DNA from 3 places in the Priestia sp. D51 genome. Region 1 is predicted to be linked to each of the others. Evidence: riboswitches for the same ligand, from Rfam matches in the RefSeq annotation. Region 1 holds a riboswitch; each other region holds the start of a gene.

Evidence for each region. A riboswitch is a leader RNA that binds a small molecule or an ion and turns the genes downstream of it on or off. The one in region 1 is predicted to bind S-adenosylmethionine.
Region 2: it holds a riboswitch for S-adenosylmethionine, as region 1 does, so the genes downstream of both, ACNHOZ_RS16080 (trans-sulfuration enzyme family protein) here and metE (5-methyltetrahydropteroyltriglutamate--homocysteine S-methyltransferase) in region 1, are expected to answer to the same signal.
Region 3: it holds a riboswitch for S-adenosylmethionine, as region 1 does, so the genes downstream of both, ACNHOZ_RS20055 (methionine ABC transporter ATP-binding protein) here and metE (5-methyltetrahydropteroyltriglutamate--homocysteine S-methyltransferase) in region 1, are expected to answer to the same signal.

The regions. Positions count from the first base shown of each region.
Region 1 is NZ_JBLTIR010000002.1:958,923-965,095, forward strand. Features, by position in the region: gene metE (5-methyltetrahydropteroyltriglutamate--homocysteine S-methyltransferase) at 1-884, opposite strand, end outside; cobalamin riboswitch at 1,035-1,223, opposite strand; SAM riboswitch class I at 1,303-1,413, opposite strand; gene ACNHOZ_RS11915 (hypothetical protein) at 1,494-1,745, opposite strand; gene ACNHOZ_RS11920 (hypothetical protein) at 2,004-2,174, opposite strand; gene ACNHOZ_RS11925 (metallophosphoesterase family protein) at 2,331-3,206, opposite strand; gene ACNHOZ_RS11930 (sugar porter family MFS transporter) at 3,647-5,026, opposite strand; gene araA (L-arabinose isomerase) at 5,172-6,173, opposite strand, start outside.
Region 2 is NZ_JBLTIR010000003.1:828,736-834,908, forward strand. Features, by position in the region: gene ACNHOZ_RS16060 (CotG/ExsB N-terminal domain-containing protein) at 1-24, opposite strand, end outside; gene ACNHOZ_RS16065 (CotH kinase family protein) at 193-1,281, shown strand; gene ACNHOZ_RS16070 (hypothetical protein) at 1,413-2,504, shown strand; gene ACNHOZ_RS16075 (hypothetical protein) at 2,574-3,236, shown strand; SAM riboswitch class I at 3,403-3,520, shown strand; gene ACNHOZ_RS16080 (trans-sulfuration enzyme family protein) at 3,592-4,737, shown strand; gene ACNHOZ_RS16085 (trans-sulfuration enzyme family protein) at 4,721-5,902, shown strand; gene ACNHOZ_RS16090 (hypothetical protein) at 5,937-6,173, opposite strand, start outside.
Region 3 is NZ_JBLTIR010000005.1:65,776-71,948, reverse strand. Features, by position in the region: gene ACNHOZ_RS20090 (acetyl-CoA C-acetyltransferase) at 1-43, shown strand, start outside; gene ACNHOZ_RS20085 (acyl-CoA dehydrogenase family protein) at 67-1,851, shown strand; gene ACNHOZ_RS20080 (arsenate reductase family protein) at 1,967-2,323, shown strand; gene gcvH (glycine cleavage system protein GcvH) at 2,459-2,842, shown strand; gene ACNHOZ_RS20070 (YusG family protein) at 2,922-3,167, shown strand; gene ACNHOZ_RS20065 (toprim domain-containing protein) at 3,349-3,699, shown strand; gene ACNHOZ_RS20060 (thioredoxin family protein) at 3,714-4,013, shown strand; SAM riboswitch class I at 4,194-4,301, shown strand; gene ACNHOZ_RS20055 (methionine ABC transporter ATP-binding protein) at 4,433-5,458, shown strand; gene ACNHOZ_RS20050 (methionine ABC transporter permease) at 5,451-6,119, shown strand; gene ACNHOZ_RS20045 (MetQ/NlpA family ABC transporter substrate-binding protein) at 6,137-6,173, shown strand, end outside.

The DNA.
Region 1 (6,173 bases):
TTTCGTCCGTCAATCACTCCTGCTGCCAGCACTTTATCAGTCGGAAACCCATATTTATTAAGCGCCGTGAGATTTTCTCCTCGGTCATGTACAAAGTCTAAGCCAATTCCTTCAACAGGAAGAGACACAACTTCTTTGTAGTAATCAACGCTGTCAAAATACGTTTGCAAAATGACTTTTACATTCGGTGCCGCTTTTTTCAAAGCTTCATAGACTTTTTTATAGAGCGCCAGGTCTTCTTTTGATAGCGTTGTAGCTAAAACCGGCTCATCTATTTGTACCCACTCCACGCCTTCTGCCTGAAGCTCAGCTAAAATAGTCGCATACAGAGGAACAAATTGTTCAACTACTTTTTTAAACTCACTTTTTTTATATCCTTTTGACAGCTTCACAAATGTTACTGGACCTAAAATAACGGGTTTGCCTTTGATATTCAGCTTTTGTTTTGCTTCTTTGTAAAATTGAAGCGGGCGATTTTCTACAAGTGCCGGCGTACATTCCTCAAGCTCGGGTACGATGTAGTGATAATTTGTGTTAAACCATTTTGTCATCGTAGAAGCTACCGCACCTTTTGTTCCTCGCGCGATGTCAAAATACGTTTCAAGCGATACCGGGCCTCCGCTATATTCAAAGCGCTTTGGCACCAAACCAAACATAGCGGCTGTATCTAACACGTGATCGTATAAGCTAAAATCGCCGACTGGAATTAATTCAATTCCTGCGTCACGCTGTTTTTTCAGATGTCCTAGACGAAGAGCTTCAATTTCCTGAAGAAAGATATCTTTCTCTAGTTTTCCTGCCCAAAACTGCTCAAGCGCTTTTTTCCATTCTCGTTTTTCACCAATTCTTGGATAACCTACATTTGAACTTTTTACACTGCTCATTTTTTCCACTCCCTGTATATTTTTTTATCGCTAAACTAAAAAATCTCTCTTTTCGAAATGAAAAGAGAGATGATACGCATACTTAACTAAAGTTGAGATAGCCTGTTTTTCTCAACACGTATTCCTCACTCCTCTCTATATCCCGTAGAGCTTAAGTGCATACAACAGGCAGGTCTCCTGACTTAGGTTCATCGCTTCCTATCCCTTCCCATTTCAACATGAAACAGTGGTTAATAAGTTGCTCCCCATTACAGTGGCGGGACCGCGCCGGCTTTTCACCGGTCTTCCCTTTTAAGCTGCGTACATTCGTTACACAGCACCTGATGCATTTCTATGAAATTGTTCATTCAAAACACCTTTACATAAAATAAAAAGCCTCTCTATTATGAATAGAGAGGCATAGTATCTATGAAATCCTCTCTTATTTTTCAAAGCTGTACGCTTTGCAGGATGTAGCACCTTTTTAACAAGATTGTTAAATGGTTGCCGGGCTTCACAGGGCCAGTCCCTCCGCCTCTCTCAATAAGAGTTTTAATTGTTTATAATATTTTGAATGTAGAGTCATCTTAACACCTTACATTTATGTTGTCAAAAGAAATTTCAAAAAAATTAGTTTTCAGGAGGCGTTGACGCTAATTTTTGCCTTAATAATTTGTAATCATCTTTTCGATGTGTTTCGATCAAGTCTTTTGCTCCTTGATGATACCCTGAAGAATAGATGTACTCTACCGCCGTTTCGATAAGCATTCTCTTTTCTTCCGCACATTCTCGGTCCATTAGGGGGAACAGTCTACCTAAAAGGTCATTTAAATCTTCCTTAATAAAACGATTGAGTCCTTCTTGCATCTTTTCGTTTGCCATGATAGCTCCTCCATTTGCTGTGTATGTTTTAAGCCTCTATAAACACGCATTTCACTGTGAATGTTAAGATAAAGTTAAGTCATTAAACAGTATATCAAGTGAATATTTTTCTTCAATTACATATGTAATACAAATATATGACAAATATAGAGAATATATCATCATTCACTATCTATTATAACGCTTGACTGGGCCTTCTGCTACAAGGTTTCGTACGGTTTTCCAAAAGAGGTTGAGACATAACCAAGTGAATCCAATCTAAAGGCAAATGGGATACATGAGCTGAATCGCTTGTGACACCGCAGTTGATTTCCGTACAAGACTTCGCTTTCCGCGGGCGGTCGCTGAGCCTCCTCGTCGCATAAGCTCCTGTGGGGTCTCACGTGTTCCGCTTTTCCCGCAGGAGTCTTCGTCTTGTGCTCCAATCACCTGCTAGAAAGACCTATACACATGAAATCTACGTTTACCCTAATAAAAAAATGAACCACTAATCAAGCATCTTGATCAATGGTTCATTTTTCATTTCGCCTAAAACCCTTTTTTCCCAGCCTCTTTTTTTGAACCTTGCTTTCTACTTTCTTGTTTTTACAAACAACTTCTTCGAGGTCGTCCAAAATCCTTCCAAAGAAGAGGTCCTAAAATGTCGTACCGGCTAACAAAAAACTCCGTAAAATTATAATTATTTAAAATTAAAGGCGGTTCAAAGTCAAGGGGAGCACCCGCGCCTCCTGATAATACAAAATCAGTACCTCTTCCAAGCGTAAACGACCCGTTTCTGTTTTTTCTAATAAACTGCTCGTCATACGCATGCACGTGGCTGACTAACACTTTTTTCACGCGATGTTCTTGAATTAAATCAAAAAATTCTTGACTTTGAGGAGTCGTTACAGGAAAACCTCCCAGGTCTGACCATCGGCCAATATTTGGCTGCGCATGCATGGCTACAACGGTATTACGAGGAGCATCCTCTAGCTGCTGCTCTAAATAATTCAGCTCTCTATCTGTAAATCCATATATTTTATTCTTGGGACTGATGATATTATTTAATGCGATGCACCGGAAGTTAAAGACAGGAATATCAATGACCCAGTGCACTTTTCCGATAGTGGCTCTGAAGTTTTCGAGGTTGCTTTCTTCAAGGTTTAATTCATCATGATTCCCTACGCATACAAACACGGGAATGTTTGGTGCTATTTTTTCGACAACCTTAACAAAGTGCTCCAAATACCTCTTTTCTCCTGTATACACGGTGTCTCCCCCATGAATAATAAACAGCGGATTCAATTCCACCGCCTTTTTTAACACAAGCTCAAATTCACCGCTCATCGTGTAACAATTATCGTTTGGTCCGTCACCTCTGCTGTCGCCCATAAAAACAAAGTTGAATGGATCTCTCGGATTTAATTGTTTAATTCTTTGCTTTAATAACTTTTCAGAACGTTCATGAAGCGTCAAATTCATCAACTAGTTAATCCTCCTATTACTAAATAAAATTGGTTAAAAGTAAACAAGCTTACTTATTTATATGGAAATTTGCTGATGAAGGTCACTATCTTCTTGTAAGAAGAACGCACATTTAAATGAGTTTCCATAGCCTATCTATTCTTTCATTTTGTTAAGCACGGATAGGACAACATAAAAGCTAGAATCTCAGTATCTATTAATAAGAGCTGGAGCATAATCCAAAGACGAGCAAAGGCCGACATGAGCTGAACCGCTTGTTGCCCCGCAGGAGTCTTCGCCTTGCTCTCCAATCAACTGCTAGAAGAAATGAAACAGCTGAAACCTGCGTTCACCATAAAAAACGAACCACTAATCAAACACTTTGATTAGTGGTTCGTTTTTCACTTCGGCTAAAATATTTTTATCTCAGCACCTTACATTTGAAACATTTACGACAATTAAACATATTTATTACGCTCAACTGGACTTAACGAATTTCTTTCAGAACGAGCTGCCATGTCTGTTTCAATTTGCTCTAGGCTGCGCCCTTTAGTTTCGACAACTACAAAGCGTATGAAGAATAATCCGAGAATACAAATGATCCCAAACGTTGAAAAGATCACACCTAAGCTAAACTGATCGGCTAAAATAGGAAACACAAGCCCTACTGCAAGCGATCCTGTCCAGTTAAAGGCAGATGAAATACCAGCACCGATTCCGCGTACAGAAAGCGGGAAAATTTCTCCTACAATGATCCACGTAAGCGGCGCCCAAGAAAACGCATAGCACAGGATAAAGCAGCAAAGTGCAATTAACGTAACCCAGTTCACGACGGATTCATTAACGCCTACTGCTCCAAGAATAGCCGGGGTAAAAAAGGAAAGAGCCATTCCCGCTCCGCCAACCGTAAGAATAGTACGGCGATTAAATTTATCAACAAACTGCAGAAAAATAAGTGTTGTCACAACGAAGATTACCCCAACAATAACCGTAAAACCAGCAGCTACCTGCGGCGCTAAACCAACTTGACGGGCAATGCTTGTTGCATAATAAACAATCGAGTTTGAGCCTTGAATTTGCTGAAAAGTTGCCATTCCGACACCGATAATTAATGCTAAACGAAACTTTTTATGAAACAGCTGTTTAATGCCTGATTGTTCATGCACAGCTACGCTTTGAATTTCAGATACTTCAGCTTCGACTTCCGCTGCTGAGGAACGAAGCGTGCGCAGCACTTCACGCGCTTTATCTGCCATTCCGTTTTTAATTAAGTAGCGAGGTGACTCCGGAAGCTTGATCATCCCGATGCATAAGACAATTGCAAAAATACCGGCGCTGCCAAGCATTAATCGCCAGCTGTTTGGAACCGGCTCAAAAATAAAGGCTACGATATAGCTTAACAATAACCCAATTACAATCATTAGCTGATTTAAACCTGAAAGCTTCCCGCGAATATGAGCAGGTGCGATTTCTGACATATAGGCAGGAACTAACGAAGAAGCCGTTCCCACTGCTGTACCTAAAAAGATGCGCGCAATCGTTAACGTAATTTCCTCTGGTGCAATCGCTGAACCGATGGAACCTAACAGAAAAATGATAGAGGAAATTAAAATTAACTTTCTTCGTCCAAACTTATCACCTAATAATCCGCTTAAAATAGAACCGATAATTGCTCCGCCCATAAGCGACGAAACTACAATTCCCAGCCAGAGCGGACTTAAATGAAACGCTTCACGGATATGACCTTCTGCACCAGCAATAATCCCAATATCATAACCGAATAAAATACCGGCAAATGAGCCGAAGAAGAAGATAAACTTACTTGATACTTTACTCATGATTATATCCCCTTTGTATTGTCTTAGTTTTTCTTCCTGCCACACTTATTTAAAACGCTTTCATTTATTTCTAAAAACGGCGTTCTTTTACTGACGCTATATTTTCACTTCCAAGGAAGCAGCGCTCCCTTGGAAGTAATGATGCTTACTTAATAATGACGTACTCTAAATTCACAAGCTTTGCATAGCTCACAATTTGATCCGTAGTTAAATTTAATGAAAGAACCGTATGATGGCCTCCTCCGTTTTCAATCCACGCTTTAACGCCGTCTTGGAAGTTCGGCTTAATGTTCCAAAGCACGCGTGCCACAGGAAGATTTGGAGCTGGAACTTCCGGCTCAAATGCCGATACTTCGTTAATTAACAGCTTGTAATGCGTGCCAAAGTCAGCCATGGAAACGACTACACCTTCTCCTTGTTTACCGTCAAACACTAAGCGGGCCGGGTCTTCGCGGTTGCCGATACCTAGCGGAGAAACGATTAGTTTTGGCTTGTTTATCGCTAGCGTCGGGTCTACTTCAAGCATGTGTGATTGAAGCACTGACTCACGTCCGGGTGCTAATTCATACGTGTAGTCTTCCATAAAGCCCGTTGACTGATTGTGGCTCATCACTTTAAGCAGGCGGTCAAGCGCCGCTGTTTTCCAGTCTCCTTCACCAGCAAATCCGTATCCTTGTGCCATCAAGCGTTGTACGGCTAGACCTGGAAGCTGCTTCATGCCGTACAAATCTTCAAAGTTAGTCGTAAAAGCGCTGTAGCCGCCTTCGTCTAGAAAACGTTTAATCGCAATTTCATAGCTTGCCTGTACTTTTACGCTAGACTCCCAGTCTTCTGCAGAATAATCACCGTAAACAAATTCATACGCGTCTGCATATTCAGCAAATAAATCATTGATTTCTTCTTCCGTAACGGCATTGACATATTGAACAAGGTCACCGATTCCAAAGTAGTCAACCGTCCATCCAAATTGAATTTGCGCTTCGATTTTATCTCCTTCTGTCACTCCCACGTTGCGCATATTGTCACCGAAACGCGCAACTTTAATGTTGAAGCTTTCGTTATAAGCAGCGGCTACGTCCATCCACTGTGCAATTTGCTGCTGTACTTCGGGGCGCTCCCAGTAGCCTACTACGATTTTATTTTTCTT
Region 2 (6,173 bases), on a different contig from region 1:
AATTTTTTCAGGTGTAATATGCAATACAAAAACCTCCTTGTCAATTGGACTAGGTCTTGCATTAATAGAATACGCGATGATGCTTGTCCTTGATATGAGTCAAAAGTGGAGTTTGCGGAAATAGTTGATGCTGCGGGGTATCATGGAGAATTTACCCTTCATATACTTTAATAATTGAAGAAAGGTGGTCGAATCATGAAGCAAAAAGAAATCCCTCAATACGCTCTGTTTGTGAATGTAAAAGATTTAAAGGAAATGCAAAGAGATATTTGGTCAGAAGAAGCGGTTCAGGCAACGATGAAGTTTAACAAAAAACGCTACGATATTGATTTGCTCCTAAGAGGCTCCCATATTCGGAAGATGAAGAAAAAGTCATATTATATTGAATTTTATTCTCCGAAAATATTTCAGCGCGCCAAAGAAATACACCTAAACGCTGAATACAAAGATCCATCGCTTATGCGCAACAAATTGTCCCTCGATTTTTTCTCTTCTTTAGATGTTTTATCTCCCCACTCTCAGTTTGTCACTCTTAAGATTAATGGGAAAAATGAAGGAATATATCTTCAGCTCGAATCGGTAGATGAACTATTTTTGAAAAAAAGAAATTTAGCGGATGGATCTATATTTTATGCAGTAGACGGAGATGCTAATTTTTCTTTGATGAGCGATTTGGATAAAAAGCCAAAAACAACTTTGTTATCTGGATATGAAGATAAAGCAGTGAGAGAAGGAGACGAGGAAAAATTAGAAAAGTTTATATTTAATCTTAATACATGGACAAATACAGAATTCGAACAGAATATTGAGAAGTACCTGAACGTCGACCGCTACTTATCTTGGTTAGTCGGTATTATTTGTATGCAGAATTACGACGGTTTTGTCCATAACTATGCGCTCTATCTAAATCATGAAAGCGGGCGCTTTGAACTGATTCCATGGGATTATGATGCAACTTGGGGAAGAGATGTAAATGGAAAAGTAATGGAAGGAGACTATGTACGTGCACAAGGATTTAATACGCTTACAGCTCGATTACTGGCGGTGAACAGCATTAAAAAGCGATATATTAAAAAAATGAACAATGTTCTAAATAATCAATTTACAATAGAATACATGAAACCAATCATTTATCAACTGCATGATTATATTGCTCCATATGTATTAAAAGATCCTTACGTAAAAGATAACTTGGAGCAATTCCATAAGGAACCAGACCTTATGCTTTCTTTCGTAAAAGACCGAACAGCGTACATTAAAAGTCATCTTTTTGATTTTTGAATTTTACTAGACTGATAGGCAAAAGTGGAATTTAAGAATAATAGGCAAATGCAGGAAGACAATAGCTGTACATGATACGTATATATACATTATGAATGACCAATAAGGACAATTAATAAGGAGGAAAAATAATGAGTAACTATTACTACGACCAAAATCAAGACCAAACTCAAAATGCCAATCGTAGTCGCGCTCGTAAAGTTCAACAATCTGAAAGCACGGGCTACTCTGCCCACTTTAAACCATTAAAAGGGAGAGTAGTAACTGTCTATCGCGGGGGGCCTGAATCTAAAACGGGATATTTAATCGACGTTCAATCAGATTATTTAACACTTGCTCTTGAAACAAAACAAAATAACAATCAGCAAAATAATCAACCGGCGCAGCTTATTCCACAACAGCAATATACATTTATTTATTACCAGCTCGCTCATGTTAAAAGCATTACAGAGGATACAAAGTCTAATTCCGCGCAAACATTTTCTGGATTTAATAGTGAAGTAGAACTGCACAGAGCCAACACATTTGCAGGCACTTTATTATTGATGAAAGATAAACAAGTGCAAATAAATCAAGGAGGGCCAGAGAAAAAATTGGGTAAGATCCTTGATGTATTAGGCTCATTTGAATCTGCGTATGTCGTATTACTAACAGAAGATGACGGCGTCGTTTATATCAATGTAGAGCACATAAAGAGTGTAAGTGAAGTTGTAAGCAAAAATACGCCTGTTGTTCCGCAAAACCCATTATTAGTTGAAGAAACACCTGAGTATATTAAAGCGAAAAGTTTCAATGAACTGTTTGAAGAGTTTTCGCATAGATGGGTAGCTATTAACGGTGGAGGGCCAGAGGCTGTAGAAGGTGTGTTAGTTCAAAGTCGCAATGGGAACTTTACTCTTGTACAAAATAATCAAGTTTTACGTTTACAACCAAGACACGTAAAAACCATTGCCTTAGGATCAAAAGGATCTTTCAAGCAAAATGAAGAAAATTCTGAGCAAAATGGAGATACAAATGAAGAAGATTCTGTGCAAGAATCAACTACTGTAGATAGAACCGGAGGTCGCACGGATGGCCGTACTGGAGACCGTACCGGAAGACGTACAGGAAGACGTACAGGAGGTCGCACAGACGATCGCTCGGGAGGTCGCCGTACGGGTTCACGCTCTTCAACACCAGGTGAAAAAGTTATTAAAACGAAAAATTATCGTTGGAAAGCATGACGAACTGGAACGTAAAAGGTGCTTATAAAGCACCTTTTCTATCATATAGGAAAAAGGAGGAGAATGAGAATGAGTATGAATCATTATATTGATAAAATTGTTGAAGTCGATATATCAGGGAAAACAACGTTTATAGGAAAACTTGTTGATCTAGGGTTAGATGTAATGGTTTTATATAATGGACATGATTATTTGTATATTCCTCTTTTACACATACATCGCTTGCGAGAAGTTTCAGAAGAAGATTATACGCCTTTACGGACAATAGAAGAAAATTTAATAGAAGAAAGCCAGCGGATTTCTTATCGTAATATTTTACAGCAGGCAAAAGGGAAATTTATTGAAATTTATGTAACGGGAGGGAAATCATTGCATGGCTATATCACAAGCGTGCTGAATGATTATCTTGTGTTTTATTCTCCAGTGTATAAAAATGTCTTTGTTTCTCTGCATCATTTGAAATGGCTTACCCCTTACAGTAATGAGTTAACCCCTTATTCTTTAAGTGACAAAGAGCTCCCCGTAAGGCCCGCCTCTGCACCTTTTGTCAGAAACTTTGAAGAGCAGCTTAAAAAATATGAAAATCAACTGGTCGTATTAGATTTAGGGGATCAATCAGAAAAGATTGGTGTACTTAAAGAAGTTTCTAACAATATTGTTGAACTAATTACGGCAAATGGAGAAAGTATGTATTGGAAGTTAGCTCACGTAAAATCTGTGCACTTGCCTTAGAAAAAGAGACCTTGGTGTCGTCTCTTTTTTTATGTGCTTATCAGGACAAGTATATTGAATAAACAAATGAGATGATTTAAATTTTTTAGAAAATTATGTTGACAATAAAGAAAATCTTTATTAAAGTTAGTAACAACAAACGTTAACCACCAACAATTATATAGAACTCTTATCAAGAGTGGCGGAGGGACTGGCCCTGCGATGCCCGGCAACCATCAAATGAATCATTCATTTGAACGGTGCTAATTCCTGTGGAACATCAGTATTGTTCTAACAGATGAGAGAAATCGTGTATAAACGAACACTCTTCCATCTGTGAAGAGTGTTTTTTATTTTGAGTTAAGGAGAGAAATAGATGAAAATTGAAACTTTATTAGTTCGTTCAGGAGTAGGTCGTGATCCTGCAACAGGTTCTATTACAACACCCATTTACCAAGCATCAACATTTGCTCATCCTGCTTTAGGGCAAAGTACAGGATTTGACTATGCACGTACGGCAAATCCTACTCGTACAGCATTGGAAGAAGCAATTGCTGCTTTAGAAAAAGGAGAAGTAGGAGTAGCATTCGCTTCAGGAATGGCGGGTGTAATGGCAGTTTTAGCACTATTTAAAAACGGAGATCATTTAATTGTATCAGAGGATTTATACGGAGGAACGTACCGAGTACTAAATGAAATCTTTTCAGAGCAAGGAATTACTGTTTCGTACGTCAACACAGCCCATCTCGAGCAAGTAAAAGATGCGCTTCGTCCCAACACGAAAGCTTTATTTATTGAAACACCTACAAATCCAATGATGCACGTGACTGATTTGTCAGAAGCAATTGCGTTAGCTAAACAGCATGATTTGCTTACTATCGTTGACAATACATTCATGTCCCCTTACTATCAGCGTCCTTTAGAGCTTGGAGCAGATATTGTGATACATAGTGCAAGCAAATACATTGGGGGTCATAATGATGTTGTTGCTGGTCTTGTAGTCGCTCGATGTAGTAGCTTAGGAGAAAAAATTCGTTTTTATCAAAATGCAGCTGGGGCAATCTTAGGTCCACAGGATAGCTGGCTGTTATTGCGCGGTATTAAGACGCTAGCGCTTCGGATGGAAAAACATAACGAAAACGCACTGAAAATTGCAAATTGGCTTACTGCTCATGATCTCGTGGAAAAAGTGTATTACCCTGGTCTTGAAACACATCCGGGCTATGAAATCATGAAGAAACAAGCAACTGGATTTGGAGGCATGATTTCTTTTGCTGTCTCACACCCTGACATCGTGTCAGTACTTTTAGAAAATGTTAAAGTTATTACATTTGCAGAAAGCTTAGGAGGCGTGGAAAGTTTAATGACATTCCCAGCTCGTCAAACACACGCTGACATTCCTGAGGAAATTCGAAATCGTGTCGGAGTAACAAACTGTTTACTTCGATTATCAGTTGGAATTGAGCACGCAGATGATTTAATTAAAGATTTGAAGGAGGCATTTGATGCATACCAACAATAATAAACATAGATTTGGTACGAACTTAATTCATGCAAATACAGGAATTGACGGTCATTTTGGAGCGGTTAACGTACCTATTTATCAGGTATCTACATTTAATCAAGAAGATGAGACGAACAACGGCCGCTATGACTATTCTCGTTCAGGAAACCCAACGCGTGAGGCTTTAGAAAACACTATTGCTCAGCTAGAAAATGGATACGCTGGTTTTGCTTTTTCATCAGGTATGGCTGCTATTTCATCGGTGTTATCTATTTTTGAATCAGGAGATGAAATTTTAGTTTCACACGATACGTACGGCGGGACATATCGTGTATTAACACGATTATTTTCAAAGTTTGGTATCAAAACAACTTTTGTTGATACAACGAAGGTTGAGAAAGTAGAAGAAGCTATTACAAAAGATACGAAGGCTATTTATATCGAAAGCCCTTCAAATCCATTTTTACAGGTAACGGATATTAAAGCAGTAGCAAGTTTGGCGAAGGAGCACAATCTCCTTACAATTGTGGATAACACGTTTTTAACACCTTATCTGCAGCAGCCCATTGACCTTGGTGTAAATATTGTCATTCATAGTGCTACAAAATATATCAGCGGCCACAGTGACGTCATTGGCGGTTTAGTTGTAGTAAGCGATGAAAAGCTAGCGGAAGAAGTAAAGTTTGTACAAAATGCTTTTGGTGCTATCTTGGGGCCACAGGATTGTTTTTTACTGCTTCGAGGAATTAAGACATTAAAAGTTCGTTTAGATCAGCAGTTAAAAACAGCGCTGCAGTTTGCAAAGTGGCTTGAAGAACAATCTCTAGTGAGCCGTGTATACTACCCAGGCTTAAAAAGTCATCCGGACCACAAACTCATTTCAGAACAAGCAAATGGATACGGAGCTATGATTTCTTTCCAAGTGCAGGATGAAGAAGTAGCACGACATATTTTACAAGGAGTCAAATTAGCTTCAATTGGCGTTAGTCTAGGTGCAGTTGAATCCATTCTCACGCATCCTGCAACAATGTCTCATGCAAGTATCCCAAAAGAAGTACGTGAAGAAAAAGGAATTACTGATTCACTTCTTCGCCTTTCAGTAGGGTTAGAGGAATTCGAGGATTTGAAGCAAGACTTTAACGCTGTTTTTCAAAGCTTAGAAGAAAAAGCGTTAATTAAATAAAAAAAGGACTTCCATTAAGGAAGTCCTTTTTTTGTTATATACAGCTATCTAAAAGGTTTGTGTATAGGGACGTAAGCGCAACTTTTTCATCAGAGGAAAGACCGCTGTTTAGAATTCTTTTTATGCCAAGATGATATTTTACATACGGTGTTTGCCGAACGCGTGGATGAGTCATTTCATCTTTTAAATCTTTCAGAATGGCTTCGTGAAGCTGATCTTCACTTGTCAGGGCTTGTTTAGAAGCGAAAGAACGGTTCAACCATAGGGTCTG
Region 3 (6,173 bases), on a different contig from region 1:
TGGAGGAATGGGAGCTGCTGGTGTATTTGAATTGTTAGCATAATCATTTCAAAGGGGGATATGAACATGTCAAATAAAACAAAACAAATGATTAAAGGTGGAAGTTTTTTAATTGAAGAAGGCGATGCAAGCCGCGTCTACACGCCGGAGGATTATACATCTGAACAAAAGATGATTGCCAAGACGACAGATGAATTTGTAGAAAATGAAGTCCTTCCGCAAGTGGAATATTTAGAAAAGCATGAATTTGACCGTTCTGTAAAGCTATTAAAACAAGCTGGTGAATTAGGCTTGCTTGGTGCAGATGTACCGGAAGAATACGGTGGGCTTGGTTTAGATAAGATTACTTCGGCTTTAATTGCTGAAAAAATGTCTCGAGCAGGCGGATTTTCCATCACTCATGGTGCTCATGTAGGAATTGGGTCATTGCCAATCGTCTTATTTGGAACAGAAGAGCAAAAACAAGCATATTTACCTGCTTTAGCGGTAGGGGAAAAAATAGCGGCTTATGCGCTGACTGAACCGGGTTCTGGTTCGGATGCTCTCGGTGCTCGAACAACAGCTCGCCTTAACGCAGAAGGTACACACTATGTGTTAAATGGAGAAAAGCAGTGGATTACGAATGCTGGATTTGCTGATGTATTCGTGGTGTACGCAAAAATTGACGGCGATAAATTTTCTGCTTTTATCGTTGAGCGCGAATTTCCAGGCGTTTCGGTTGGCCCGGAAGAGAAGAAAATGGGAATCAAAAGCTCATCAACCAGAACGTTGATTCTTGAAGATGCGCTTGTTCCAAAAGAAAACGTGCTAGGTGAAATTGGAAAAGGCCATGTGATTGCCTTTAACATTTTAAATATTGGGCGCTATAAGCTTGGAGTTGGAGCAGTTGGAGCAGGGAAACGTGCGTTAGAAATTACGTCTCAATACGTTAACCAGCGTCAGCAGTTTAAAACGCCAATTGCTAAATTCTCATTAACACAAGAAAAGTTAGCCACAATGGCTTCTAAATTGTATGCAACTGAAAGCTCCGTATATCGTACGGTAGGACTTTTTGAAGACCATATGGGCCAGCTTTCAGAAGAACAGCAAAAAGACGGAAAACAAATTGCTGCTTCCATTGCTGAATATGCTATCGAATGTTCATTAAATAAAGTGTTTGCCACGGAAGCTCTTGACTACATTGTAGATGAAGGCGTGCAGCTTCATGGAGGCTACGGTTTTATGAGCGAGTATGAAATTGAGCGTCTGTATCGCGATTCTCGCATTAATCGTATTTTTGAGGGAACAAATGAGATTAACCGTCTTTTAGTACCAGGCACATATTTACGCAAAGCGTTAAAAGGAGAGCTTCCACTGCTTCAAAAAGCACAAACGCTTCAAGAAGAATTGATGATGCTTATGCCGCAGGAAGTAGGAAATGAGCCGTTAGATCAAGAAAAAATGCTTGTGCAAAACGGGAAGAAAATTGCGCTCTTGCTTTTGGGATTAGCTGCACAAAAGTATGGCAAAGAATTAGAAAAAGAACAAGAAATTCTCGTTAATATTTCTGATATGATTAGTAACGTATATGCAATGGAATCTACTGTTTTACGTACTGAAAAAGCCATTTCCAAAACAGGAGTAGATCAAAACAGCTTAAAATTAAAATACACGCAAGTATTCTGCCAAGAAGCATTTAATCGAATCGAAGCAGATGCAAAAGAAACGTTAATTGGCGTTGAACAAGGTGATACGCTTAGAGTCATGCTTTCGTCTCTTCGCAAATTAACTCGCTATACACCAATCAATGTAATTAGCGTAAAGCGCGAGGTTGCAAAAACGCTTCTAGAAGTAGAGAAATTCACAGTTTAAGGAAAAAGGAGCTCGTTTTGCGAGCTCCTTTTTGTTTAAGAAGCCTCTATCTAGGTAAATGATAAAGGATGTGTTAAAATACGAAAAAAGCTTAAAATAAAGGGTGGTTGACGAAATGTCATTATTTTTTTATTCATATCCAAAGTGCGGTACGTGCCGAAAAGCAAAGAAGTGGCTCGATGATAACGGAGTAGCATATGAAGAAATTCATATTGTAGAAAATCCGCCAACAAAAGAGCAGCTGCAAGCTTACTATCAGAACAGCGGCCTAGAATTAAAAAAATTCTTTAATACAAGCGGTAAAAAATATCGCGAGTTAGGTCTTAAAGATAAAGTAAGCAGTGCGAGTGAAGACGAACTTCTGTCTATTCTTGCGTCAGATGGCATGTTAATTAAGCGTCCGCTGCTAACAGATGGACAAAAAGTAACGCTTGGTTTCAAAGAAGAGCAGTTTGAGGACGTGTGGAAGTAAGTTTTCAAATAGAAAATTTTTACCTTTTACGTTACACTGTTAATAGGAAGTTATTTTAGGTTGTAGAAAGTGTTCTCCACGTTGAAGGCGCTTTTTATATAAACAAATTACGATACATATTTTGGAGGGATTAAGATGAGTACACCAAAAGATTTGCGTTATTCTGAAGAGCATGAATGGGTAAAAACAGAAGGAGACGTTGTCCGCGTAGGTATTACACATTTCGCTCAAGCTGAGCTTGGAGACATCGTATTCGTTGAACTGCCAGAAGTAGGAGCAACAGTAGAAGCTGACGAGCCGTTTGGTAGCGTTGAATCAGTAAAAACAGTTTCTGAGCTTTACGCACCAATTAGCGGTGAAGTTGTAGCAGTAAACGACAACTTAGGCGATAGTCCTGAACTTGTTAATGAATCTCCATACGAAGAAGCATGGATGATTACAATCAAACCATCTGATGCTTCTCAAGTAGACAAGCTGATGACAGCAGAGCAATACGAAGAAATGACAAACGAAGGATAATATTCCTCCATAAATTGTCTTTATGAAAAGTTTTTGACTGGACACTCTATTAGTAAACAAGCTAAAGGAGTGTCTTTTTATGTTTGAAAAACAAAAAATGGACGTTACAGATCGCGTTACAGCTAAATTTCATGACGGCGGTATGAAATTATACGTTGATAAACAGCCAATTGGTGAAGTTAGCTACGGAACAAGCGGCAATGAATACCGCTTTGAAGAAGGATATTCGCAAGAAAATAATAAGTTCTATCAATACGCGGACGTACAAAAACAAGGTGAAACGCAAAAATATACAGACTGCGATGAAGAAGCAGGATGGTGCTAAACAGTGGCAACTGCCGCTGTTTTTCTTGTTTTATAGAGATAATATGGCCTAAACTGCCTTTTAAAAGAGTTCTTTCTTGCAAATTTCTTTTAAAAAACAGGTGAACTGTGATACATTAACGAATATTGTATAGCATAAAGAAATGATGTTACTATACAACTGACGATTATGGGTGATGAAAATGGGGCTAATTGAAATTGAAAAAGTAATTATTGTCGAAGGAAAGTCAGATAAAAAGCGTATTCAAGATATCATTCGAGAACCAATTGAAATTATTTGTACAAACGGTACGATTAGTTTATCAAAGCTGGATGAAATTATTGACTGTACGTTTAACAAAGAGGTATACATACTCGTTGACTCTGATGATTCAGGGAATAAGCTGAGAAAACAATTTAAACGAGAGCTTCCGGAAGCAGAGCATCTATATATTGATAAAATGTACCGAGAAGTTGCTGCCGCCCCTAGACATCACATAGCAACAGTATTGCTGAGTGCCAATATCGATGTTAATGCAGAATTTTTAACATAAAAGGAATGAGCAACATGCAAGAATGGAGCGAAAAACAGCTGGATGATCAGTTAAAAGAAGGAGAAAGAGCCTTTATCTTTTTCCATACGCCTTTTTGCGGGACATGTCAGCTGGCAAAAAAAATGTTAACCGTGGCAGAAGCGATGCTGCCGGATGTAACCATCGGAATGAGCAATTTAAATTATATGCCTTCAAAAGCAGAATTATTTTCTATTGAAAGCGTACCTTGTTTGATTGAAGTGGAAAATGGTGAAATGGTAAAAAAACTCTACGCGTTTCATTCCATCGAGCACGTACTCGAGGAGCTTCGATAATCAAACGTTTGTTTAAAATGAAGAAGTGGAAAGAGAGCGAACCGTTGGGGCTGTTGAAATCTTGGGATATTATCCCAAGAATAAAATCTGTTGACAGCCTATCTGACACATGCTAAAATCACACTCATGAATGTTCATAAATGAATGAATATTTCCCAAAAACAAAATAATTGTTGCGAACTCTTATCAAGAGAGGTGGAGGGACTGAGCCCTGTGAAACCCGGCAACCGTCAGACTAACTGAAATGGTGCCAATTCCTGCAAAGCTATGCGCTTTGAAAGATGAGAGAAAGGATTAAATATCGAGCCTTTCTGTCATGCGCAGAGAGGCTTTTTTAATGGGGAAAATTGTTTTACGGCTTTTTCATCCTATAGGGCAACCTAATATAATTAAGTTTTTATTAAAGAAGGTGAAGAAATATGATTACATTAACAGACGTTACAAAAATTTATCAGGCCAAAAGCGGTCAAGTAACAGCTGTTGATAATGTGAATCTAACCGTTAACCAAGGTGAAATTTACGGAATTATTGGTTATAGCGGAGCGGGGAAAAGTTCTTTGATTCGCTTGCTAAACGGATTAGAAACACCAACGACAGGAACGGTCGAAGTAGCAGGTAATGATATGGGAAAAATTAAAGGCGGAAAACTCAGAAAAGCTAGACAAGAAATTAGTATGGTATTTCAGCACTTTAATATCTTGTGGTCGCGTACGGTACGAGAAAATATTGCCTTTCCGTTAGAAATAGCAGGGATTTCAAAAGAAAAAAGAATGAAACGAGTAGACGAACTTATTAAGCTAGTCGGGCTTGAAGGGCGTGAAGATGCTTATCCATCACAGCTTAGCGGCGGACAAAAGCAGCGTGTTGGGATTGCTCGAGCGCTAGCGAACAATCCAAAAGTATTGCTTTGTGATGAAGCAACATCAGCGCTTGATCCTCAAACGACAGATTCTATTTTAGATCTGTTAGTAGATATTAATGAGAAGCTAGGGTTAACCATTGTATTGATTACTCATGAAATGCACGTCATTCGTAAAATTTGTCATCGAGTAGCCGTTATGGAAAATGGGGCAGTAGTAGAAGAAGGACAAGTGCTAGAAGTATTCAGAAAACCTAAGCAGCCGATTACAAAACGATTCGTTCAACAGATTTCTGAACCAGAGGAAACGTTTGAAACGATTGAACAAGTAAAAGAGCTGTATCCAAGCGGGCAAATTATTCAGCTGACGTTTGTTGGCGGAAAAGCAGAGCAACCGCTCATTACAACGATTTTAAAACAGTTTGATGTAACGATTAATATTTTGCAAGGAAAGATTTCTCATACACAAACAGGTTCATACGGGACGCTGTTCGTTCATTTAGACGGAGAATTAACAGAAGTTGAAAAAGTCATTGCATACATTCATGAGCAGCAGGTAGAAGTGGAGGTAATGACAAATGCTTGAGAAACTATTTCCAAACGTTATTTTAGATGATTTTATTCAAGCGACAAATGAAACACTATATATGACGGCTATTTCAGTTGTAGCCACATTTGTTCTAGGTATTTTATTGGGCCTGCTTTTATTTTTAACGTCCAAAGGACAGCTTTGGCAAAACAAACCTTTATATGCCATTGTGTCGGCGGTTGTAAATATCTTTCGTTCCATTCCATTCATTATTTTAATTGTTTTACTGATTCCATTTACCAAAGCATTGGTAGGAAGTATTTTAGGCGCTAATGCAGCGTTACCGGCTTTAATTGTTGGAGCAGCACCATTTTATGCGCGTCTTGTAGAAATTGGTCTGCGTGAAATTGATAAGGGTGTTATTGAAGCTGCTAAATCAATGGGAGCCACAACAAGCACTATTATCTTTAAAGTGCTGTTACCTGAATCGCTACCAGCTTTGATTTCCGGTTTGACAGTAACAACCATTGCGTTAGTAGGCTATACGGCAATGGCGGGTGTGATTGGAGCTGGAGGTCTTGGAAACCTTGCATATTTAGAAGGATTCCAGCGCAGTCATAATGACGTAACGCTAGCCGCTACGATCTTAATTTTGATTATTGTATTTATTATCCAACTTATTGGAGATGCGATTACTGCAAAAATTGATAAAAGATAAAGGGAGGATTATTTATTATGAAAAAATGGCTTTCAGCTTTAGCGTTAACATCTG